3 regions of the Priestia sp. 3CA3 genome follow, and region 3 is predicted to be linked to each of the others. Evidence: riboswitches for the same ligand, from Rfam matches in the RefSeq annotation. Region 3 holds a riboswitch; each other region holds the start of a gene.

Region 1 (8,299 bases), on a different contig from region 3:
GCTGCGCTTGTGTTACTGCAAACCCATCCTCAGCAAATCATCCTGTCTCAAATACAGAAGCTAACGAATGATGAGCTGAACGAAGTAGCGGAGCTGTTACAAGAAACCGCCGTACCGGGCTTAGTTGGAGAAAGGCAAACGGTTTTATATCTTTCTCAAAAACTAGCAGCGCTAAAAAATCAAGAAGCTTCGTTGAAAATGGATCAGCGCATTTATCGGTTAGACAAAGTGAAAAAAGCTGCGGACGCGGAAGGAGTGCTGGTAAAAGCAAGATCAGAGCATATTCCGCTCGTGAAGGAATGGATTTGGGAGTTTATGGGCGTCATTGGAGAGCCTGTATCAAAAGAGCAAGCTGTCAAAACAGGCGAAACTTTTATTAAAGCAGAACGGCTATTTTTATGGGAAGTGAACGGGAAGTATGTGTCCATTGCTAATGCTACGCGTCCGACAACCCACAACGTTACGATTAACTTTGTGTACACGCCGCGGGAAGAACGTAAAAAAGGCTATGCATCAAGCTGTGTGTCCACGCTTTCTCAGCTTATGCTAGACAGCGGTTTTCAAACAACAAGTCTATACACGGACACGACAAACCCTACGTCTAACAAGATTTACATGGAGATTGGGTATGAACACGTAGCTGATTCCGCATTAGTTTTATTTCATGAAAAAAAGTAGCAGGCTGCCTGCTACTTTTTCTATTTCTTAAGGTTTTGCAACTAAGTTTACGTGATTCAACGTTTTGCTATCATCAAAAATAAATTCAAGATCATAGGCGCCGGCGTGATACGTGTATCTCGTTTGAGTCGTACCATCACCTTTTACTTTGCTTGTAAAGTTTGGCTGACCTAATTCTTTCTTTAAGTTAGCTTGCGTGATGGACCCTAAATTTGTTTGACGCTCTACATTTGTACCAAAATAGCGAATTTCGTTAATGACATTATTTTGGTCATAGCCAAATGCATATCCAGGATGGCCCATTTCCGCATGATAGTAGTCAAAGTTATTTGATGAACCTTCAGGCGGAGGACCGAACTGATCCCGAACATCTTTACGCAGGGTTTTGCCAATTTTAAAGTCTGCTGTTAATCGCGGCACTTCACCTTGCACCGCGGCGTTATAAATTTCGTTAATGTTTTTTACAGCTGTTTGACTTTGGCTGCTTGTTTCTTGAGATGTAGCTGCGTGTGCTGGGGTATCAAGCTGAGCGACAGGAGCAAATCCAAACGCAGCAATTCCTGTAATCGTCGCAGCAGCAGCCGCTTTTGATAGTCGTTGTTTCATTTTCATGATTTTTTCCTCCTATATATAACGATTTAGCAATCTCAGTCTACCTAAAAGAGAAGGTAGGCCAGAATGGTCAAGGAGTCTTAGTTGAGTTGATAACTGATATATATAATGTAACACGCCTTTCAGAATATAAACGTCAGGTAAGGTGAAAAGCAAAAAACGATTCATTTCTCATAGGTAAAAAGATTTGTTTTTATTCCTTTATTATGTAAAAAAACGTAATATAGGGAGGGTTCTAAGTCTTTATAAAAAACTAGATAATAACTGTAAGTATGATACAATAAATCAAGTATTTGTTAAAAATATATATTGCAGCTGTGTATCTAGGGCTTGGCGTCAAAACAAGTTTAGGGCAATCTGTTGTGTTAAATAGAAGAAAAAGAATGTAAAGGAGAGAAAGAAGTGTCAAAACGATTTGTACTAACCGTAGCCGCTGGAGGATGTATCATAATCTTCGGCGCGCTGCTACTACTAAACTGGGAAAAGGTGTTTGGAGACTACCGTCCCATTCAAACAGCAACAGCCGTATTCAAGTTAGAAGTGGGAAGTCAAGATGTAGCAAAGACTACGGATTCAGATAATGTTCTTTACTATATGGTGAAAAAAGGACATTTAGATGAATATATTCAACTGATGGATGAAAAAGGCTATGTGTTAAAAGAGAAAGATATTGATCATAACCGACTTGTTTTTAACAATGGACAAGAGGATGAGCAAATTTACTACAAGCGCTTTGCTAGGAAGTATACGATGATTGATGGAGAAGGGTAAAAGCCTTCACTTGGAATTACTACATACTAAAATCATTAAAAGAAAACACCACCTTGCGAATAAAAGGTGGCGTTTTTTTGTTAGATTATCTCATCTTAGTTTTACTCTTGCTATCCCTGTTACGATCATACTCGTAATAAAAATAACTATGATTCCAATGTTGGTCGGGGTATCAAAAAATGTTTTTGAAACGGCTAAAGCGATAATAAGCCCAATAGCTATGCCAGATAGTTCTTTCATTAATTTCACCGTTAACACCTCTTAACAATATTACTAAGGAAAAATCTAACATTATTGGTAAAGTAGTTTCAATTAATAACACATTAACCGAAGAGGTATAATAGAACTTATTTGCTACCACTAAACCCTCTTGACCGTCAACAGATTCAGTATAAGTGCTTTGTGAAGAAGTATAGAATGATTCAAGAAGTGAGGTAAAGGCTTTAACTTTTATTTTATATTTTAGTAGACTAAAACCGTATAATCCTATCTGTTTTTGAAGTTTTTTTGCGTGAAAAAGAAAAATAATATTGACAATTGTTGAAAAACTATTAATATTGACTATATTACATAAAATAAATAGCTATTGTTTTCCTTATCAAGAGAGGTGGAGGGACTGGCCCTGTGAAACCCGGCAACCACTGTCTATGACAGAATGGTGCCAAATCCTTAAGAACAGTATGTTCTTGAAGATGAGGAAGAGACGTTTGGTTAACGAGCTCTTCCTTTATATAAAGGAAGAGCTTTTTTTATATTATAGGGGGAGTAAGTTAAATGAAGAGATTTCTTATTTTAGCAGTTGCGCTTGTATTACTCGTAACGGGCTGTCAGTCAAAAAGTACAAAAAGCAGTGGAAGTGAAGAGAAAGGAAAGAAGCGAATTGCTCTTGTTTTGCCTGAAAAGATTGGAGTTAACCCGTTTTTTCAGCAAATGGATGATGGAGCAAAGCGCGCTGGGAAGAAGTATAACATTGATGTAAAGACAATTGAATCTACGGACCAAGCAGCCATTGAAAGTAATTTGCGTGCTGCGGTAGCCGAAAATTATGACTTGATTATTACATCTTCTTTTGAATCCGAAGATGCGTTGAAAAAAGTAGCTCAAGAAAATCCGCAGCGTCAATTTGCGATTATTGATACAGTGGTCGATTTACCAAATGTAAGAAGCGTTGTATTTCGTGAGCAAGAAGCTTCATATTTATTAGGAGCAGCGGCAGGATTGATTACGAAAACGAATAAAGTAGGAATGGTTGCAGCTGATGATATTCCATTATTAAAAAAATGGACGGTAAGTTTTAAAGAAGGATTACAATCAACAAATCCAAAAGCAGAGTTTCTAGTAAACTATGTTGGAAGCTTCTCTGATCCAGCTAAAGCAAAAGAACTTGCTATTTTACAAGCTTCAAAAGGCGCTGATTTTATCGCCGGAGCATCAGCAGTAGGCGACTTGGGTGTATTTGAAGCAGCAAAAGAAAAAGGTTTTTATACGGCAGGACAAGATATTGACCGTACGGAAGTAGATCCTGAGCATATCGTTTTATCGCAGTTAAAAGGATCTGATGCAGCTGCTTATGAAACGGTAGAAGCACTCGCAAATGACAAATTTAAATCGGGCGTAGTGACATACGGCTTAAAAGAAAAAGGTGTTGGGTTAACGTATGTGACTCAAGACAGCAAGACGCCTCTTAGTGACTTTGTAGGACAAGATGTGATTAATCAATTAAAAGAAATTAAAGATTCGATTATTGATGGAAAAACAGTGGTAAAAGATCCGTTAGCAAAGTGAGTTGAGAAGAGAAGTCGAGTAAGGCTGGCTTCTCTTTCTTATTTTTGAAAAAAACCTAAAGGGGAAAGGAGCAATGAATGGAATGAGTGAGCTGCTGCAGTTAACGAATTTAACGAAGAAATACGGTTCATTTTTAGCAAACGATAACGTGTCTTTTACGCTAAAAAAAGGCGAGGTTCACGCGCTGGTCGGAGAGAACGGTGCTGGTAAAACAACGTTGATGAGGATGCTTTACGGAATGGAAAAGCCGAGTTCAGGAAGTATTCAGCTACATGGGAAAACCGTCTCGTTTTCATCTCCTGCGGATGCGATTAAAAACGGAATAGGCATGGTGCATCAGCATTTTATGGTTTTTCCTCATTTTTCAGTGGCTGAAAATATTGTCTTGGGGCATGAGCCAAAGAAAGGTCTCTTTTTTAATAGAAGGCAGGCGAAAGAGGATGTTCAGCAATTAACCCAAACCTATCAGATTTCAGTAGATGTTCATAAAAAAGTAAAGCATTGCTCAATTGGAGAACAGCAAAAGATTGAAATTTTAAAAGTGCTGTATCAAGGAGCAGAAATCATTGTTTTAGACGAGCCTACCGCTGTACTTACTCCTCATGAAGTGAAGGAACTATTAAAAACAATCCGTTTTTTGGCTTCACAAGGAAAAAGCATCATTATTATTACACATAAGCTGCAAGAAGTGATGGAAGTAGCGGACCGCATCACGGTTCTGCGAAATGGTAAAGTAGCCGGCGTCACAAATAAAGAATCTACTAATGCTCACCATTTAGCCAAGCTGATGGTAGGACGAGAATTAAAAGAGCGTCCTGCAAGAGTGCCATCACAAAGCACTTCTCATTTAAGCGTACAAAATCTCTTTTTAAAAGGAAAAGGACAAAAAAACGTGTTGCAAAATGTGTCTCTTCACGTTTCTGCAGGCGAAATTGTCGGTATTGCAGGGGTTTCAGGAAATGGGCAGTCAGAGCTGCTTCAAGCAATTGCTGGATTAGTAGAAACAGACACCGGAAGTATCAAACTTGGAGATGAAGATCTTACAGGGCGATCTGTGCGTGAAAGAAGAGAGGCAGGAATTGCTCATATTCCAGAAGACCGCTATATGTGGGGAGCCTCTAAAGACGATACGATCGAGGAAAATGCGCTGATGGGCTATCAGTATAAAGCTTCTTACTCGAAGATGGGCTGGCTGAAAAGAAAGATATTCAAGTCGAGCGTGGAGGGATGGATAAATGAATTTTCCATTAAAGCCACTTCATCTAAGCAAAAAGCTGGAGAACTTTCAGGGGGGAATCTGCAAAAATTGATTGTTGCCAGAGAGCTTGGCCAAAACACTTCTTTTCTACTTGCTGCTGAACCAACGCGAGGAGTGGATATCGGAGCAATGGAACGTATTCATGATGCATTGATTCAAAAACGGAATAATGGATCTGCTATTTTACTTGTGTCTTCAGAACTGTCGGAGATTATCTCACTATCAGATCGAATTTTAGTTATGTACGAAGGCAGTATTGTTGGAGAGCTTACAAGGGAAGAAGCAACGGAAGAGACATTAAGCATATTAATGGCAGGAGGAACGGTAGAAGGTGATACAGTTGCAGAAACTTCTTAAATCATTAATCCAGCCAGTTATTGCAGTCATTTTTGGCTTAGCAATAGGAGGCATTATTATTTCTTTAACTGGTGGTTCGGTTCTTCAAACATATACAGAGCTCTGGAATGGAGCGTTTGGTAATTTTTATTTCTTCACCACTACGCTGGCTCGCGCTACACCTATTCTTTTAATTGCGTTAGGTGTCGGGTTTGCTTTTAGAGCAGGTGTGTTTAATTTAGGTGGAGAAGGGCAGATGGTTGTTGGAGCGATTAGCGCAGCGATTGTTGCTTATTACCTGCCGGCTCCAGGGATGGTCAAGCTTATAGCGGCTATTGCAGCTGCTGTTGCGGCAGGAGGGTTGCTTTCTGTTTTAGCAGGCTGGATGGAAGCCGCGTTTAAAATTCAGCTTGTCATTTCGACGCTTTTATTAAATTATATCGCTGTTTTATTTGCAAGTTATTTAGCAGGTCACCCTTTTCAAGATAAAACAGGCTCAGCTGCTCTCGCTCAGACGCCTATGATTGAGCAATCAGCATGGCTTGGAAAAGTGTTTCAAGGAATGCCTCTTCATATCGGATTTATCATTGCTTTAATCGGTGCGCTACTGCTGTGGACAGTGCTTCGCTACTCTGTGTTTGGGTACGAAGTGAACGCATCTGGAAAAAATCCGTTGTTCGGAGCGTATGGAGGCATTCATCAAGTAAAAGTCATGCTGTTCAGTATGTTTATTAGCGGGAGCTTGGCTGGATTAGCAGGAGGGTTTGAAGTGCTTGGTTCACAGTACCGATTTGTAGACGGTGCGCTTACCGTTCCTGGATATGCATGGACTGGAGTGATGGCTGCTCTGTTAGCAAAATCGAATCCAATCGGCATTATTTTTACGTCTCTTTTACTTGCCGCTTTGCAAACAGGAGCGATGGGGTTAGAGCGTAATACAGAAATTCCGTTAGAAATTGCGAGTATTATGCAAGCTGTACTCATTCTATTTATCTCAGCAAAATTCACAAAGCAGTGGTGGAAAGCAAAAAAGAAAGGAGCTGATATTCGTGGAGCTGCTTGATTGGTCACTGTTAAATGCAACGCTGCGAATGGTTGCGCCTATATTATTAGCGGCGCTAGGCGGAATGCTTTGCGCGCGCGTGGGCATATTTAATGTAGGGCTAGAAGGTCTGATATTGATTGGGGCTTTTAGCGGAATTGCCGGTAACTATTATACTCACAATGTCTTTTTTGCGATCGTGATTGCGGCTGGAGCAAGCTTACTTTTTGCGTTGCTGTTTGGGATGATGGTCGTGATATTTAAAGCGAATGAAATTGTTGTTGGGGTATCTATTAATTTTTTAGCACTGGGCTTAACGACATTTTTACTCCGGACTATTTTTCATACAAAAGGTGCCTATTACGATAAAAACATGCATGGAATAGGCACATGGGATATTCCTTTAATTAAAGACATACCTATAATCGGCGACATTGTTTCCGGGCAGTCACCGCTTGTCTATTTTGCATTTTTAGCAGCTATTGCTTTTTATATCTTTTTTTATCGAACGATTTTTGGTTTTCGTCTTCTAGCAGTAGGCTACAATCAAGTAGCAGCAAGTACGCTTGGGTTAAAAGCAATAAGATATCAGCTGTTTGCGATTGCAGCATGCGGAATTCTGTGTGGGATTGCAGGAGCACAGCTTTCATTAGGGCAAGTCACGATGTTCTCAGAAGGCATGACTTCAGGGCGTGGATTTATTGCACTTGTTGCGATGATGCTCGGTCAGTCTCATCCGATCGGTATTTTAGCGTCAAGTATCCTTTTCGGCTTAATGGATGCGGTGAGCACACGACTGCAAGGTTTTTCAATACCGACCGAGTTCACGATGATGGTGCCGTATGTACTTACATTAGCAGCGATGTTTTTCCTGCGAGATAAAGGAGTCGAAACGAATCAAACAAGTCAGCAAAGTGCACGCTGATAAAAAAATAAAGAGGTGGTACCTATGAACAAAGCAGACCGTATTAAACGAATGAAAACACCGGAAATTGATCCAAAGTATGAAGGACGAGTGCCTCCGGGTCAGGTAGTAACAGAGCGCTTTCCCATTTTACATGAAGGCGACGTGCCGGAGTATAACTTAGAGGAGTGGACGCTTCGCGTGTTTGGGTTGGTAGACAAAGAAGTGACGCTTTCGTATCAAGATATATTGAACATGCCTCAAACAACGGTGAAATGTGATATTCACTGCGTAACGAGATGGACAAGACTTGATAATGAATTTACGGGCGTGCTGTTTACAGACTTTTTAAAAGCAGTTGGCGTGGAGTTGAAAAGTAAATATATCATGCTGCACGGAGATAATGACTATACGTCAAACATTGAAGTAAAAGATTTACTGAGAGACGATATTCTTCTCGCTCATTCCTTTAACGGAGAGCCGCTTACACCTAAGCATGGATATCCGCTGCGATTAGTTGTGCCGCATTTGTACTTTTGGAAAAGTGTCAAATGGCTTCGGGGCTTTGAAGCTATTGATGAAAACCATCCGGGCTTTTGGGAGCAAAACGGCTTTCATCTTAGAGGAGATCCGTTTAAAGAAGAGCGTTTTTCTGGAGAAGATTTAGGCATTCCAGAAGATGAGTGGGTACATAAAGACTATGATTAATGAAAATGCCTATGCGTGTGCATAGGCATTTTGTTAGCGCTGGCGGTTTAATTCCCACACAACGTGGCGAAGTTCAGGCAAAATCAGTTTGGTCATAGCTAGGCGAACAGCACCGCTTGATCCTGGTGTAGAAAAAACGGCTTTTTCGTTAATCGTCCCGGCAATTGCCCGGCTCATAATCGCTGCGCTGCCAATGTCTTCGGTG
Region 2 (8,299 bases), on a different contig from region 3:
GAAGCAGTCGTCCACGATTAGCTTTTAGTCATTATGAAATGGAAATAGGTGTTAACAGATGAAGAAAGAAACAGCTATGAATAAAGAAAAAACATTGCTTATTATCGCTTTCCTTTTGCTGCTTGCGTATGTATCTCCTATGTTTTTGCTTGGGGAAAATTCACATATACGCGTGCATGATAATTTAGACTCAAATATTACGTGGTATAAAGTTCTGCATCGAAGCGGAGAGCTGTTTGGCTCCAGTCATGCCGTATTACCTCAAATTATTAACGGATTGCCGAGGAATACGTTTGGAACAGAATTTAGCGGTATCCAGTGGCTGTATGGTGTATTCCCGACCATGCTTGCATACAGCCTGAGTCAAACGATCACGCGCGTATTTGCTTTAATTGGAATGTATTTATTATTAAAAAAGCATTTTATTAAAAGCAAGGATGCGTATGCGATTCGAGTGCTTGTATCGCTTGCTTTTGCACTTACGCCATTTTGGCCTTCGGGCATGCTGAGTACATTAGGACAGCCGCTGGCGCTGTGGGCGTTTTTAACCATTCGAAACCGCGAAGGAACGTGGAAGGAATGGCTTACACTTTTACTGCTCCCGTTTTACGCGAGCTTTGTGCTCGGGTTTTTCTTCTTTTTAGCAGCGATGGGGCTGCTATGGCTAAGAGACGTAGTAAAAAAACGAGCGTGGAATATTCCTTTTTTAAGCAGTATTGCAGCGATGACTGCTGTCTTTCTGCTCATTGAATACCGACTTGTTGATTCGCTTTTATTTCCGGAGGCCCCGACGAGTCGAAATGAATTTTTGAGCTCTACTCTAAGCTTTGGACATTCCGTTCGCCTTGCTTTGAAGAACTATACGCTCGGGCATACGCATGTAATGACGCTTCATACTTTTGTCATTTTACCGCTTTCTTTTGTCGTATTGTGGTTTGTTGCTCGAAATCGCAAGGAAAAGCTTGAAAAAACGTTTTTGCAGTTATTTATTCTTAATCTACTACTGTCGATTTGGTATGCGTTTTGGTTTTATAAAGGTTGGGAGCCGCTAAAAGAAAAATATCAGCTTTTTAATACGTTCAACTTTGCTAGATTTCACTTTTTACGCCCGCTCATTATTTATTTGATGTTTGCCGTTGGCAGCTATGTTTTATGGAAAAGGAGCAAGGCGTGGAAAAAGTTTGTGTGGGCATGTTTGATTTTACAGCTGCTTGTGTTATTTATAGCAAATCCTGAACTTTACTATCGCTACAATCACGAGCCTTCAGTCAAAGAATTTTATGCTGTGCATCAATTTGATGAAATAAGCAGATATATTGGAAAACCTAAATCATCTTATCGCGTAGCGAGCATAGGGCTTCATCCATCAATTGCTCAGTATAACGGCTTTTATACGCTAGATACGTATAACAACTTCTATCCATTAACATATAAACATGAGTTTCGCAAAATTATTGCCAAAGAGCTTGATAAAAATAAAAAACTAGAAAGCTACTATGATCATTGGGGCAATCGCTGCTATGTGTTTGTTAGCGAGCTAGGGAAAAAATATGATTACCGAAAAGACTCAACGAAAAAAATCCGTCATTTGCAGCTTAATATCAGCCAATTTAAGAAAATGGGCGGTCGCTATATTTTTTCAGCTGTGCCAATTGAAAATGCTGAAAGCGACGGTTTGCACTTTTTAAAAGCATTTAACGATAAACAGTCCGCTTGGAAAGTGTATGTATATGAAGCAAAGTAAGGGGGCAATAACATGAACAGACCTATTTTAACGATCGTGGTTCCATGCTACAACGAAGAAGAAGTATTCACAGAGACGTCTTTTCAATTAACTACTGTAGTAAAAGAACTAATTAATGAACGACTTGTATCAAGTGAAAGCACCATTTTATTTGTAGACGATGGAAGTAAAGACAGCACGTGGTCGCTTATTGAAAAAGAAAGCTGCAGCAATTTGTTTGTAAAAGGGTTAAAGTTAGCGCGAAATGTAGGACATCAAAATGCTTTGCTTGCAGGACTAGAAGTAGCTCATAAGCAATCTGACTGCGTCATTTCCATTGACGCGGATTTGCAAGATGATATCAGCGTCATTCGTACTTTTGTAGAGAAATATTGGCTTGGGTATGAAGTTGTATATGGCGTTCGAGACAGCAGAGAAACCGATACATTTTTCAAACGAACCACGGCAGTAGGGTTTTATCGTTTTATGAACAAGCTAGGAATTCAGCTCGTTCAAAATCACGCTGATTTTCGCCTTATGAGCAAACGTGCTCTTGGTGAACTCATGAAATATAAAGAAGGAAACGTCTTTTTGCGGGGCCTTGTACCATTAGTAGGATTTCGCTCCACGGAAGTCACATATGACCGCAAAGAACGGACGGCGGGTGAGTCAAAATATCCGCTAAAGAAAATGCTCGCTTTTGCATTTGACGGGATTACGTCTTTTAGCGTAGCACCTATACGCTTACTGACGCTGCTTGGAGGAGCTTCGTTTCTCTTTAGTATTTTGTTTGGCATTTATGCGCTGATTCAAAAATATTTAGATCATACACAAATTGGCTGGACGTCTCTTATTTTATCAATTTGGCTTGTAGGCGGCCTGCAGCTAATGGGAATAGGTCTTGTCGGAGAATACATTGGCAAGATTTTCAACGAAGTGAAACAGCGTCCTAAATATGCGATTGAAAGAGATTTATATACAAAACACTCGTTAGACACACAAAAAGATTTGCTGATGCATTAATTAAGAAGCTTCTCCTGAATGGAGAGGCTTTTTTGTTAAAGTGTTTATCATAATTTTTAAGGTAATAGGAGATGCTACTACTAAAATTTCTAAGGAGATCAAAATCTATGAAAAGACTACTTTATACAGTCAGCACTTTTTGTTTTGTTTGGCTTGCTTTTGCAACCATTCATGTCAGCGCTCTTTCGATTGAGAAACTTCCAATGAAGAAATCATCTGAACAATGGTCGGTCGAACTGACAAAAGCGAGCATGACGGGAGATAATCAGCTAAAGTGGAAAAATAACGTCTATCATACATATGGATTAACCGTTGAAAACATTGGAAAAGACGTAGAGCGTGTGCAGGTCCAAGCTTTTCGGCACGAAGGAAAAAATAAGGCGAAATACAGCTTGTTTTCTCCTATTGAAAGGTCTAACTTAAGCAAAAGCGGTCAGCGTTTTCGCTATGCCAATTTTGCTGTTCCTGGAAAAGCGGCAGGCTTAGACATCATGATTAACTGGACGGATGAACAAGGCAACCATCAAGAACATTTTGAATTTAAATAAAAGTCTTCGCTTAGGCGAAGACTTTTTTTTGCAGGAATTTATCTCTGTATGTGGAAAACGAACACGAAAGGAGAGATTGTGATGATTGCAAAAGCTACTGAAGAAGAAATACAGGAAATTCGGACGAAATCTGCTGATGCGCTGTTTGAAGGAACAACGCATCAGTTTCAACCGTCAACTGAACGCGTAAATGAACTAATTGATAATGCCCTTGAAAAAGGGTGTTATTATTTAGTATCTAGACAAGAAAATAAACTTGCAGGCTGGGTTTTTGTCGGTCCATCTGCCGACTTCTTTTCAAAAGCAGAAATTGGCTTTATCTACGAGTTATATGTTTTACCAGAATACCGCGGGCAAGGTCTAGCCAAGCCGTTAATGCAAAAAGCAATTGATGAATTGTCTATCAAAGGATACCCTGAAATCAGACTCAGCGTTCATGCTGGGAATTTTGCACAGCATGTGTACCGTGAACTTGGATTTGTAGATAAACAAATATCAATGAGCCTACAGGTGGCAAAACGTCCGTAATGTTGGTGAATGTCAGCGAGTCCATAAAACATAAGATGTTATACATGCGATGAGGTTCGGTAATGAAAGTAAAAGTAAATAAGTAGCCCAAACAGCGCCTTTATCTAGTACTTCAACAGCTCCTCTACCTGTATGATCTGAGGAGGGGGGATCTTCAAGTGCGTTCATAATCAAAGCCGCTGCTGCTAAAATAATCCCTCCAATGCTTCCGGTTGTTTTGACAATTGCAATATGGAAAGTAGATGAAAAAGCAATGCTGAGAAGCAGCAGCAAGCTTCCCAAAAAAGCAGATAACATATATCGTTTCATGTGCTCACCATCCTTTATGAAAGCATACCATATTTTACTTCTTTTTTCTTTTTATTGAAAAGCTATTGACATAACATATAAAACATATTAGAATAGTCAGAAATAATTTAAAAACGAAATATTCTTATCTAGAGAGGTGGAGGGACTGGCCCTTTGAAGCCTCAGCAACCACAATTATTGAATGGTGCTAATTCCAGCATAGCCTAGCTCTGACAGATAAGAAGAGGAATCTTTTTCTATGATGAAATCCTCTTCTTAGGAAGAAACATTTCGTATAGAAAAGGTGATGACATTGAAAAATACACAACAGGCGCTAAGCGTTGATGATTATTTAGATCTATACTTGTTAGCAAAAGAACTAAAAGACGAAACGTGGCAGCAGGAAATTTTAGCCGCGCTAAAAACGAAGCAAAATCGTTCATTTGAAGACAAACAATCCGCACTCGTTCAAGAAATATGGGAAGATTTTAAACAGTTAAATGAAGATATTTCTTTTACGTATCGCTTAATTCAAGAAGAGCCAACTAATGAACAGTTTCAAGTTAAATTAAGGAACTTGAGAGAACGGCGGATCACGCTGAGTCGTGAATTATATTTAGCTAAAAAACAGTATGTTGAACACACGCAGTAAAAGGATCCGCTTGATAAACAAGCGGTTTTTTTGCATGTAAATGTTAGAAGCGTTCTATTTCGGGTAGTAAATAGATAAGACAAAAAAAGGAGGGATAACAGTGGCCCAAGGTGTATTATGTGAAGTGAATGAGTGCATGTATTGGAAATCGGGAAATAAATGCAGTGCAGAGTCCATTTACGTTGTGAGTCCTGAAAGTAGTCACCATGTTTCTGAAACGGAAGAACCTGGCTGTAAAACTTTTGAACCCGCGAGATAACTGCTAGTTTTATAAAAAAGCATAAAATGAACGATGCGCTGACGGAGTTGAGTCGGCGTTTTTCTATTTTTTAAAAAATACTATTACTTAGGTGCGATAATAAATACATAGTAAAAAAGCAGTGTCTACGTCTAATTGTGCGTTTAAACAAAATGATACGATAATTTTTTTGTTTTTCGACAAAAGAAAAACGAGAGAAAGGTGATAGAATAAAAATATACAGCCTAGCTGACTTTTAGCATAAATTTATATGAAAGCGCTAACAAAAAAGCTGTATTCATCTCGTTTTGACAGATTGGAAAAAGGGGAGACGTTTATGCAGGGGAAAACTCAGGGGAAAGAATTGAAACGCGGGTTAGAAGAAAGACATGTGACGCTGATGTCCTTAGGAGCAGCCATAGGGGTAGGGCTGTTTCTTGGATCTGCATCTGCTATTAAATTAGCAGGGCCGGGAATATTATTGGCGTATGGATTTAGCGGAATGATTATGTTTTTTATTATGAGAGCACTTGGAGAAATGGCGATTCAAAAACCTGTTGCAGGTTCATTCAGCAAGTACGCGCGCGACTATTTAGGGCCCCTTGCTGGTTATCTAACAGGTTGGAACTACTGGTTTTTATGGGTTGTAACATGTATGGCTGAAATTACAGCCGTTGGTATTTATATGGGATATTGGTATCCGGATGTACCAAACTGGATTTGGGCGTTATCGGCGCTTGTTATCATGACAACAGTTAACTTCTTAGCTGTTAAGGCATATGGTGAACTGGAATTTTGGTTTGCACTTATTAAAATTTTAGCGATTGTGTTAATGATTGCCGTTGGATTATTAATGATTGTGTTTGGAATCGGGAACGGCGGCGTTGCGACGGGTATTAAAAACTTATGGGACAACGGCGGGCTGTTCCCGAACGGATTCAAAGGTATTTTACTGTCGCTGCAAATGGTTATGTTTGCATATTTAGGAATTGAAATGATCGGCGTTACCGCGGGAGAAGTGAAAAATCCAGAAAAATCTCTAGCAAGAGCGATTGATTCGGTCTTTTGGCGTATTCTTATTTTCTACGTTGGTGCATTATTTGTCATTATGTCGATTTATCCTTGGCAAGAAATTGGTTCACAGGGAAGCCCGTTTGTATTAACATTTGAAAAAATCGGGATTCCAGCAGCGGCAGGCATTATTAACTTTGTGGTGCTAACAGCAGCTCTTTCTTCTTGTAACAGCGGTATTTTTAGTACAGGCCGTATGCTGTTTAACTTAGCAGAGCACGGAGAAGCGCCAAAAGGATACGGTCAGCTGACAAAAGGCGGCGTACCTGGAAAAGCTGTTTTAGCATCAGCAGGTGCGTTATTAGTCGGAGTAGCGTTAAACTACATTGTGCCTGCCAAAGTATTTACGTGGGTAACAAGCATTGCAACATTCGGTGCGATTTGGACATGGGGAATTATTTTGCTTTCTCAAATTAAGTATCGCAAAACGCTAAAAAAAGGTGAAGAGGCAAAGTTAAAATACAAAATGCCTTTATTTCCGTTAACGTCTTATGTGTCACTTGCGTTCCTAGCGCTGGTGGTTGTTCTTATGGCGTACAATCCAGATACAAGAATTGCAGTTGTTATCGGACCACTATGGTTTATCGGTCTTATTATCGCGTACTACGCAAAAGGATTTCATAAACGAAGTCAAGGTTCAGCTGGGACTGAGCAAAAGCTAGTGAAGTAAACGAAAAGACCTCTTTCTTGGAAAGAGGTCTTTTTTCATTAGTTTATGTGCGAATGATTAGTTTTTTTGAAGGGATTATTGATACATATGAATAATGTAGAAAATATTCTATTTATTCTGTACTATTTAGTTAGAGAATTCATTAATGATTAAATGGCAATTGGAAGTGGATAAGTATGGTAGTTTTACGTTTTTTAACGCCACACAGTGCATCGAAAAGTTGGGAGGAAATAGGCAGAAATGATAGAAAGATTTAGTGAAAAAGACATAAAGGGTTTGCTAGTGCTATCTAAGTTGGAAAAATGGGATTATAGCGAAGCGGATTTACATACGATTTTTTCAACTGGAGACGTATTTGGACATAGAAATGAGAAAGGTGACATTGTATCAAGCGTAGCAGTAGTTTTATATGAAAATCAGTCAGCTTTTATAGGAATGGTAATTGTGAGAAAAGATTATCGAAAACAAGGGTTAGCCGGGCAGCTCATGAAGCACTGTTTGCAAATTCTTTCTCCTGAGGTGAATGCCTACTTAATTGCGACAAAAGAAGGTGAGCACTTATATAAAAAAGCAGGGTTCAAAACCGTGGACTATGTAAGTAAATATATAAGCAGTGAATACATACCAAGAGCATTTAAAGCTTCAGGGTTTTATACACGATCCTTAACGAGAAGGGACTTCAAAGAGGTTTTAAAGCTTGATGAAGCAGCATTTGGAGATAATAGAAAGCTATTTTTAAAAAGTAGAATTCAGCAAGCTGAAAAAGCAGTTGTCTTACAAAACGAACAAAATAAAATAATGGGTTATGGTTTAGCGGTTCGTACCCCGAGCAATATCGTGATTGGCCCCGTAGTTGCTCCACACGCTGAAGCAGCAATGCTAGTCATTGATGAACTAGCGAAGAGTTACAAAGAAAAGCTGAGAATTGACCTGTCTTCTCATGAGGAAACGTTAAAGAAACTTGTGGAAAATCACGGATTTCAGCTTCAAAATGAGCCTCCTGTTATGGCGTATGGCGTCAATTCCCTATCTGCTAGACAGGGCAACCTTTTTGCTATAGCAGCTCAGGCGTTTGGATAAAAAGAAAGGAGAAGCTCGTTTCTTCGCGTCTACCGAATTCTCCCAATTTTAAACCCATTATCAATCTGATGAAAGCCGACTTTTGGATAGTAGTTCATTGCAGAAGGAGCGGAAAGTAAAATGAGCGCGGCTTCTTCACCGATTTCTGATTGAACGTGCTTGATGAGCTGTGTGCCGATTCCTTGATTTTGATAGTCTTTTACGACAGCTAAATCCGATAAATAGCAGCAGTAGCTAAAATCTGTTAACGCTCTGGCTATGCCAATGAGTTCGCTGTCTTTCCAAGCGGTAATGGTAAGGGAAGAATGATCAAGCATTCTTTGAATTCGATCAAGATCTTGTGCCGGACGTTTAATACCTGAATGTACAAACACTTCAGCAGCTTGTTCGGCACGGATTGAGACGTTGGTTTTGTAAGTAATGGTCATTGTGTCATCTCCTTGATTTATAAGATATAGTCCAGTATATGAAGAATCTG
Region 3 (8,299 bases):
ATAACAATTTTTCATAATAAAATGTTGAAGCATAACGCTCAGAATGAATATACCCGCTTGTAAAAGCGTAAAAAGAACAAGTGAAGTGGTAATAGATACCAGTAAAATCCCATAGTGAATTAGTAAAATATCTACTATACGCAGCCCCGCTATAATGATCCCAGCTCCAATAAAAAATTCTTTGACTACACTCCAAACGAGGAGAATCGTAACAATACAAACATAAATCATCGTTGCATTTACGGAATCATGAGTAACCGACGCAAACCATCCCGTATAAAACCAATTATTATGAAAGTATGCTAACAGCAGAAACATAATAGTAGAAGTAATGGCGAGCATTCCCAGAAAAAATGTAGCGTAATGCACAAATGTCATATACCGTTCTGTTAGCCATACATACCAAATCTTTGAAATGCTAAAGCCTATAGTCATTAAAACGCCTGTATAAATTGTTTTCCACCAGTGATGTGTATAAATATCCCAGTGTAAAAATAATTCTTCAATCCCCATAAACATAGCCGAAATGATTAAAATATAGCGAAATTTTAATTGATAAGCAGCTACCACCATAGCCATGATTGGAAAAGCAAACGTTTGAGAAGTTAAGGACCCAAACAAATTATCAAAATATTCATTGGTCATAAAATCAGGATCGTACTCGTAACTTTCAAACAACACAAATACAACATACTCTAGTACATAAGCCATTCCAATGATAAAAAAAAGCAAAACGACTAGCTTTTTATCTTTTTTACGTATGAAGACTGTAAGCAAAACGGCTGTGCTGATAATAATCAATGCAAAAAAAGCAGTATAATGAGGCATAGACGTCTCCCTTTTACGACCTAATTATTACTTAGAGTAAGACGTTTTAGCTAAATTATACATAGCTAGCTGCTATTCAAAAGAGATTGAGACATACTACATCAATCTAATCTAAAGGCGAACAAATCGGATACATGAGATAGTATGGATCGCTTGCTGCACTGCAGGTGATTTCCCTGCAAGGCTTCGCTTTCCGTACAGGAGCCTTCGCCCTGCTCTCCACTCAACAGTTAGAAGCCTACATACAGGAAACCTATGTTGTAATGTAACCCTAACCATGAAAAAATCCGAACGATTCATCGTTCGGATCTTCTTTCAACTACCATACTTTTGTTTCAGCCTCTTTTAACTCTTTATCTTACAAAAACTGGAATGACCTCTATTATCCTTCAATCATTTTTGAAAGGTTGGCCATTTCGATAGCTGATGCTGCAGCTTCCCATCCTTTGTTTCCTGCTTTTGTTCCTGCACGTTCAATTGCTTGCTCAATTGTTTCAGTTGTTAATACACCAAAGATAATTGGTACGCCTGTTTGTAAGCTTTGAGATGCAACGCCTTTTGCTACTTCATTACATACAAAATCAAAGTGTGGAGTAGCTCCTCGAATAACCGTTCCTAGCGTAATAACCGCGTCATATTTTTTAGATTCAGCTAATTTTTTAGCGATTAATGGAATTTCATAAGCACCCGGTACCCAAGCCACGTCTACATCTTCATCAGCTACGCCGTGACGTTTAAGCGCATCTTCTGCTCCACTAAGTAAACGCCCTGTAATAAATTCATTAAAACGCCCTACCACGATTCCGATTTTTAATCCTGTGCCAACTAAATTTCCTTCATATAAATGATTCATCTCTTGTTCCTCCTGCTAGTAGTAATATATAGTTATTTACATTTCTTTTCATGAATTAGCTTCATTTGTTATAACGAAAAAAAGTGTAAACTTATAAATGTAATAAATGACCTAGTTTTTTAGCTTTGGTATCTAAGTATTTTTTATTGGCATCCACTGCCGGCATTTGAAGAGGCACTCTCTCTACCACTTCAAGGTCGTAGCCTTTTAGCCCAGTAATTTTGCGAGGATTGTTCGTTAAAAGCTTCATTTGTTTGACTCCAAGGTCCTTTAAGATTTGAGCACCGATTCCATACTCTCGTAAATCCGCAGCAAACCCGAGTTTTTCATTCGCTTCTACGGTATCGTATCCTTCTTCCTGCAGCTTATATGCTCTTAGCTTATTTAATAAGCCAATACCTCTGCCCTCTTGACGCATATACAGCAGAATGCCGCGTCCTTCTTCTTCAATTTGCGTAAGAGCTGCGTGAAGCTGAGGACCGCAGTCACAGCGCTCAGAGCCAAACACATCTCCAGTCAAACACTCGGAGTGAACACGCACGAGAACGGGGCTATTATGATCGATATCACCTTTGATAAGAGCCACATGTTCTTTATTATCAAGTTTATTTGTATATCCTACAGCCTTAAAATCACCAAATGCCGTAGGTAAGCTTACTTCTACTTCACGGCTAATCAGCTGGTCATGTTTGCGGCGGTAGGCAATCAAATCTTTTATTGTAATCATTTTTAAATCAAATTGCTCTGCAATCTTTGTTAAATCCGGTACGCGTGCCATTGTTCCATCTTCATTCATGATTTCACAAATAACACCCGCAGGCTTTCCTCCTGCTAACACGGCTAAATCAACAGCGGCCTCTGTATGACCCGCACGCTGCAGAACGCCCCCGTCTTTTGCAATCAACGGAAAAATGTGTCCTGGTCGTTGAAAATCACTTGCTACCGTTGCTTCATTTACAAGAGCCATAACGGTAGCAGAACGTTCGTACGCACTGATACCTGTTGTACTTGAAATATGATCAATACTTACTGTAAATGCTGTTCCATGTACATCCGTATTGTTCACTACCATTGGGTGAAGATTCAATTTATGCGCAATTTCTTCATTAACAGGTGTACAAATTAATCCTCTTCCATGAGTAGCCATAAAGTTAATAACCTCAGGCGTCGTTTTTTCGGCTAATGCAATAAAATCTCCTTCATTTTCTCGATCTTCATCGTCGCATACAATAACCACTTTTCCCTTTTTTAACTCTTCAATGGCTTCTTCTACTTTATGAAACATCTCTTTCACCTCACTGTTAATTTGTAAAACCATGCTGCTGCAATAAATCCTTCATATTACCTGAACGATTCGAGACGCCAGGAGTTGACTTATTCGTCATCATTTGATGCATATATTTAGCTAACATGTCGCATTCAATATTCACCTTGTCTCCTCGCTGTTTGTCTCCCACGACTGTGTGAAGCACCGTATGAGGAATAAGAGAAATAGTAAATGATTGGTTGCTGACATCAAAAATAGTAAGACTTGTTCCGTCTACAGAAACAGATCCTTTTAACATCATAAATTCACGAAGTTCAGGGTCGACTTGAATTTCATAATAAAAGGCATTTCCTTTACGTGTTTTGCTTACAATGGTTCCAATTCCATCAACGTGTCCGCTAACGAAATGCCCTCCAAACCGGCCATTTGCAGCCATCGCCCGTTCTAAGTTAACACGTGATCCAACGGTTAGAAGCTGCAGGGTACTTGCTTTAATCGTCTCCGGCATGACGTCGACCGTAAATTCATTTTGAGAGTAAGCTGTTACGGTTAAACAAACGCCGTTAACTGAAATACTGTCCCCTAAGTTCACATCTTCTAACACGGTCTTCGCATCAATCGTAAGAACAATTGCTTCTGTAGCCTTTTGAATCCGTTTTATTTTTCCAATTTCTTCAATAATACCTGTGAACATTTTCTTCACCTGCTTTGGCGCTATTCCAACTTCTTATGCCGTTTTGAAATAGCAGCTGCTTTTTTTTCATATTTATCTTTCCCCCAACCACTGAAAATAAAAAAGCCCCTTGAACAAATGTCCAAGGGGTCGGCTGAGCTGAATCAGTTTTATCTATGCAAAATTCCGCTAATTGTATACGAAATAAACAGTTATGTTTTGTGTATGAAAACAAGGGTAGCTTTAAAAAAGGCAAACCTGTCCCTTATTAATACAACACAAAAAAACAACTGTGCTTCCTGATCCTTCTCCCATCCAGACTTTTACTGTCGGCTCTAGATTTTAACTAGATCCACCGCTAACATACATCGTATGAAAACGGGTCACGGGCTTAAAAGCATATGCTTTATCACCGCCGGTTGGGACTTACACCCGACCCCGAAGGATAATATATTCGACTGCTAGAGTCTTATTTGTTTTACATTATAGCAAAGTAAAATCGACTTGTCACATCATTTAACTTCGTTTTTTCACATCCGCTCTTCAAAATCCAGCTTTTAGCTTATTTTTTCTTTTTTAATACATAGCATCCATACAAAAGCTAGTCCAATATAGCCAAATATCGGATACAAAAACTCAAGAAGCTGAGCATATCCAAATTGCCCGATAATAAAGCATGCCAAGATAATAAACGCAAAAGCTTGTTTGTCATTCAGGGGAAGAAATGATTGAAGCTGTTTAGCGATTCCAAATACATTTCCAATCAATGTAGTAAAAATCTCGCCTAACACAACTACCGTAAATAAAACATTCACCCACGCTGAGATATTTTTAACAACGGCACTCATAGGAATATCAAGTTGAAATGAATAAGGCAAATTGGAAAGGGCAAGATGAGTAGAAACAAGCATAAACGTAAGTACACATCCTCCTATTACGGCCCCTTTTTTGATCACGCTCTTATCTTTCACGGAGCTTCCTAATGGAACTAAAACGGCCTGAGCCAAAGCTAGATTTAGGGAAATATATAAAAAGGGACTAACCGCCCACTTCCACTGTGTGACGAGCGTTAAGTCTGGCTTCGTTTGAATCAGTGAGAAATAGCTGACATTTGGCACAAAGATGATAAAAGCAAATGAAAGCATCATCGGCACAACAAGAGAATTAACCATTAAAATACCGTTAATTCCTCTTGCGATAAATATATAAGTTAAAACAATTGTACAAACCATCCCAACAGGAGGCCACAGCCCGAACTGTTCTTTTCCTATTGCCCCCGTACTCGCTAGCATGACTGAAGTTACTCCAAATAAAATGACGATCATTACACCGTTTACCGCTTTTCCAAGTACATCACCAAATAAATATGTATTAAGCTGCTGATAAGAAGAAGCCCCAATTGCGTGCGAAAGCAGCATCATTTTCGAACCTAGCCAAATAAAAAACAAGCCGCTGACCAAAATTCCAACCATTCCAAGTTCCCCGTACTGTGTAAAAAATTGAACAATTTCCTTGCCTGTTGCAAAACCGGCTCCTACAACGGTGCCTACATACGTAGCAGCAACCTGCAGCGTGAGTTTCCACCTTTTCATGCCCATCACCCTTCTACCCTTCATAGTTCACTATATGTAGAAACGGTTAAAAAAAGACGAGCCTTTTATATGTAAATCCTCGCCTCACCCGGTGCTGTTCCTTTTTCGTTTTTTTATTTCCTTCTTGTTTTTTTCATGAAAACCCTTTATCCCTTAACATAACGGCAGTTTTCAAACAAAATATACGGATATTTTTCCTTTAGCTTTTAAATTTTCCTCAATATTTGCTGGAAATTCACAATTTACTGTTGTATAATTTCTAAAAATCAGATAAATTATTAAATAAGTATTCTTTCTATTTAAAAAAATATGTTTCAATTATATACAATTGATTCTTATCATGAGAGGTGGAGGGACTGGCCCTTTGAAACCTCAGCAACCAGTCGTTAGAGACATGGTGCTAAATCCAGCAAGCAATTTATTGCTTGGAAGATAAGAAGGCGAAAAAAGTCTTCTTCTTAAGAAGACTTTTTCTATTTTATCGGCATATTGCATAAAACGAATCACTCGTGAAATAGAAGCGGAACAATTTAAGGAGGTTTTGACATGGGGTTACTTGAAGATTTAAAGTCTAAAATTTTAATTGGGGATGGTGCCACTGGTACCCTCCTTTACTCACACGGTATTGACAGCTGTTTTGAAGAACTAAACATCACCAAACCAGAAGAGGTTTCTCGTATTCACAGAGCCTATGTAGAAGCTGGTGCAAACGTTATTCAAACAAATACGTACGCTGCTAATTATCAAAAACTTGCCCGTTATGGATTAGAAGATTCAGTCAAAGACATCAATGTTGCTGGTGTAAAATTAGCGAAACAAGCTGCAAAAGATCAGGCTTACGTGGTTGGTACACTCGGCGGAATTCGTTCTTTCCAAAAAAATGCTATTAGTTTAGAAGAGGTTAAGCGAAGCATTCGTGAACAAATGTTTTGGCTTTTAAATGAAGGCGTGGATGGCCTTTTATTTGAAACATACTATGATTTCGAAGAATTAAAGACCGTTCTTACACTAGCAAGAAAAGAAACGGATAAGCCTATTATTACCCACGTTTCCCTGCATGATATTGGCGTACTGCAAGATGGGCGTCCTTTAGCAGATGCATTAAAAGAATTAGAAGACTTGGGAGCAGATGTTGTCGGGCTAAACTGCCGTTTAGGTCCTTATCATATGATTCAGTCTCTTGAAGAAGTACCGCTTCCTGATCGTGCTTTCTTATCAGCTTACCCTAATGCCAGCCTTCCGGCGTATGTGGAAGGCAAGCTGGAATATGAAACGAATGAAGACTACTTTGTAGAAAGCGCGCGTTTATTCCGCGAACAAGGGGTTCGCTTAATTGGAGGATGCTGCGGTACAACACCAGCTCACGTACGCGCCATGTCGTCTGCCTTAAAAGACCTGCCTCCGATTACAAGCAAAGTCGTTAAAATGAGACCAGCCGTTACGGTTCAAGAGCGTGAGCAGCAGGATAAACCTCATATGCACGAAATTGTGAAGAAGCGCCGCTCGGTTATCGTCGAGCTGGATCCGCCTAAACAGCTTGGTCCGACGAAATTTTTAGAAGGCGCAAAAGCACTTGATAAAGTCGGCGTAGATGCTATTACATTAGCTGATAATTCTCTTGCCTCACCTCGCATCAGCAACTTGGCAATGGCAACACTGATGCAACAAGAAACAAAAGCACGACCGCTTATTCATATTACCTGTCGCGACCGAAATTTAATTGGACTTCAATCTCATTTAATGGGACTTCATACGCTAGGAATGAATCAAGTGCTTGCAATTACCGGTGATCCGTCAAAAGTTGGCGATTTCCCTGGCGCCACTTCGGTCTATGATTTATCTTCATTTGACTTGATTAGTTTAATCGCTCAGTTTAATGAAGGCCTATCTTATTCCGGCAAACCGCTTGGTCAAAAAACCAATTTTTCCATTGCAGCTGCCTTTAACCCAAACGTGCGTCACTTAGACCGAGCCGTTCAGCGCTTGGAAAAGAAAATCGACTGCGGGGCTCACTATTTCATTACTCAGCCTCTCTATTCAACTAAGCAAATTGAAGAGGTATATGAAGCAACCAAACATTTAACAACACCGGTATACATCGGGATCATGCCGTTAACAAGCGCAAGAAATGCTCGATTTATTCACCATGAAGTACCTGGAATTAAATTATCAGAAGATATTCTAGAACGTATGGACGCAACGGGAAATGACCGGATTCGCGGTGAAGTCGAAGGCCTTGCGATTGCAAAACACTTAATTGATACAGCATATGAGCTATTTGACGGTATTTACTTAATTACGCCGTTTATGCGCTATGAAATGACCGAAATTCTAACACGCTATATTCATGACAAGCAACTCGTTACATCAGAAAGGAAGATATAAATGAGCTCACTTATCGAACAACAACTAAAGAAGCGAATACTCGTCATCGATGGAGCAATGGGAACGATGATTCAAGATGCTGATTTAACCGCTGAAGATTTTGGCGGCGAAGAATATGAAGGCTGCAACGAATATTTGACCCGAACAGCGCCTCATGTGATTCAGCGCATTCATGAAGAGTACTTTGCAGCGGGTGCTGACATCATTGAAACCAATACGTTTGGCTCAACATCTACCGTACTTGATGAATACGATTTAGGCCACTTGGCGTATGAATTGAATATCGAAGCTGTGAAGCTTGCTTGTGCAGCCCGCGATAAATATTCAACTCCCGAATGGCCTAGGTTCGTAGCTGGAGCTATCGGCCCTACCACTAAAACTCTCTCTGTTACGGGAGGTATTACATTCCCTGAGTTAGTAGAATCGTACGAAGAGCAAGCTCGGGGTTTGTTAGACGGCGGCGTCGACTTACTTCTAGTCGAAACCTGTCAAGACATGCTGAACGTAAAAGCTGCGTTTTTAGGCATTACAGCGGCGTTTGAAAAACTGAAAATAGAAGTTCCAATTATGATTTCAGGAACGATTGAGCCAATGGGAACAACTCTCGCTGGTCAAGATATCGAATCTTTTTACTTATCACTGGAACACATGAAGCCTCTTTCAGTCGGACTTAACTGCGCGACAGGTCCTGAATTTATGAC

What was found. Region 3 has a riboswitch for S-adenosylmethionine ahead of AC1VNJ_RS15265 (bifunctional homocysteine S-methyltransferase/methylenetetrahydrofolate reductase). Riboswitches for the same ligand answer to the same signal wherever they lie in the genome.
Region 1: linked by a shared signal. The riboswitch ahead of AC1VNJ_RS22215 (BMP family protein) and the one ahead of AC1VNJ_RS15265 (bifunctional homocysteine S-methyltransferase/methylenetetrahydrofolate reductase) in region 3 are both predicted to bind S-adenosylmethionine.
Region 2: linked by a shared signal. The riboswitch ahead of AC1VNJ_RS04720 (hypothetical protein) and the one ahead of AC1VNJ_RS15265 (bifunctional homocysteine S-methyltransferase/methylenetetrahydrofolate reductase) in region 3 are both predicted to bind S-adenosylmethionine.

What each region holds. Positions count from the first base shown of each region.
Region 1 covers NZ_JBXENJ010000010.1:15,232-23,530, reverse strand. Annotated here, with positions in the region: gene AC1VNJ_RS22235 (GNAT family N-acetyltransferase) at 1-678, shown strand, start outside; gene AC1VNJ_RS22230 (YjgB family protein) at 706-1,290, opposite strand; gene AC1VNJ_RS22225 (hypothetical protein) at 1,693-2,061, shown strand; gene AC1VNJ_RS22220 (hypothetical protein) at 2,152-2,301, opposite strand; SAM riboswitch class I at 2,654-2,760, shown strand; gene AC1VNJ_RS22215 (BMP family protein) at 2,836-3,846, shown strand; gene AC1VNJ_RS22210 (ABC transporter ATP-binding protein) at 3,929-5,461, shown strand; gene AC1VNJ_RS22205 (ABC transporter permease) at 5,436-6,503, shown strand; gene AC1VNJ_RS22200 (ABC transporter permease) at 6,490-7,407, shown strand; gene AC1VNJ_RS22195 (sulfite oxidase-like oxidoreductase) at 7,432-8,094, shown strand; gene AC1VNJ_RS22190 (MogA/MoaB family molybdenum cofactor biosynthesis protein) at 8,128-8,299, opposite strand, start outside.
Region 2 covers NZ_JBXENJ010000001.1:918,037-926,335, forward strand. Annotated here, with positions in the region: gene AC1VNJ_RS04690 (GtrA family protein) at 1-21, shown strand, start outside; gene AC1VNJ_RS04695 (DUF6044 family protein) at 59-1,744, shown strand; gene AC1VNJ_RS04700 (glycosyltransferase family 2 protein) at 1,757-2,746, shown strand; gene AC1VNJ_RS04705 (hypothetical protein) at 2,854-3,294, shown strand; gene AC1VNJ_RS04710 (GNAT family N-acetyltransferase) at 3,376-3,822, shown strand; gene AC1VNJ_RS04715 (hypothetical protein) at 3,835-4,131, opposite strand; SAM riboswitch class I at 4,253-4,354, shown strand; gene AC1VNJ_RS04720 (hypothetical protein) at 4,418-4,762, shown strand; gene AC1VNJ_RS04725 (DUF1540 domain-containing protein) at 4,863-5,021, shown strand; gene alaP (alanine permease AlaP) at 5,338-6,741, shown strand; gene AC1VNJ_RS04735 (GNAT family N-acetyltransferase) at 6,982-7,821, shown strand; gene AC1VNJ_RS04740 (GNAT family N-acetyltransferase) at 7,851-8,249, opposite strand.
Region 3 covers NZ_JBXENJ010000005.1:218,706-227,004, reverse strand. Annotated here, with positions in the region: gene AC1VNJ_RS15290 (hypothetical protein) at 1-828, opposite strand, end outside; gene ribH (6,7-dimethyl-8-ribityllumazine synthase) at 1,211-1,681, opposite strand; gene AC1VNJ_RS15280 (bifunctional 3,4-dihydroxy-2-butanone-4-phosphate synthase/GTP cyclohydrolase II) at 1,773-2,966, opposite strand; gene ribE (riboflavin synthase) at 2,983-3,642, opposite strand; FMN riboswitch at 3,921-4,071, opposite strand; gene AC1VNJ_RS15270 (YkvI family membrane protein) at 4,179-5,213, opposite strand; SAM riboswitch class I at 5,546-5,652, shown strand; gene AC1VNJ_RS15265 (bifunctional homocysteine S-methyltransferase/methylenetetrahydrofolate reductase) at 5,760-7,598, shown strand; gene metH (methionine synthase) at 7,599-8,299, shown strand, end outside.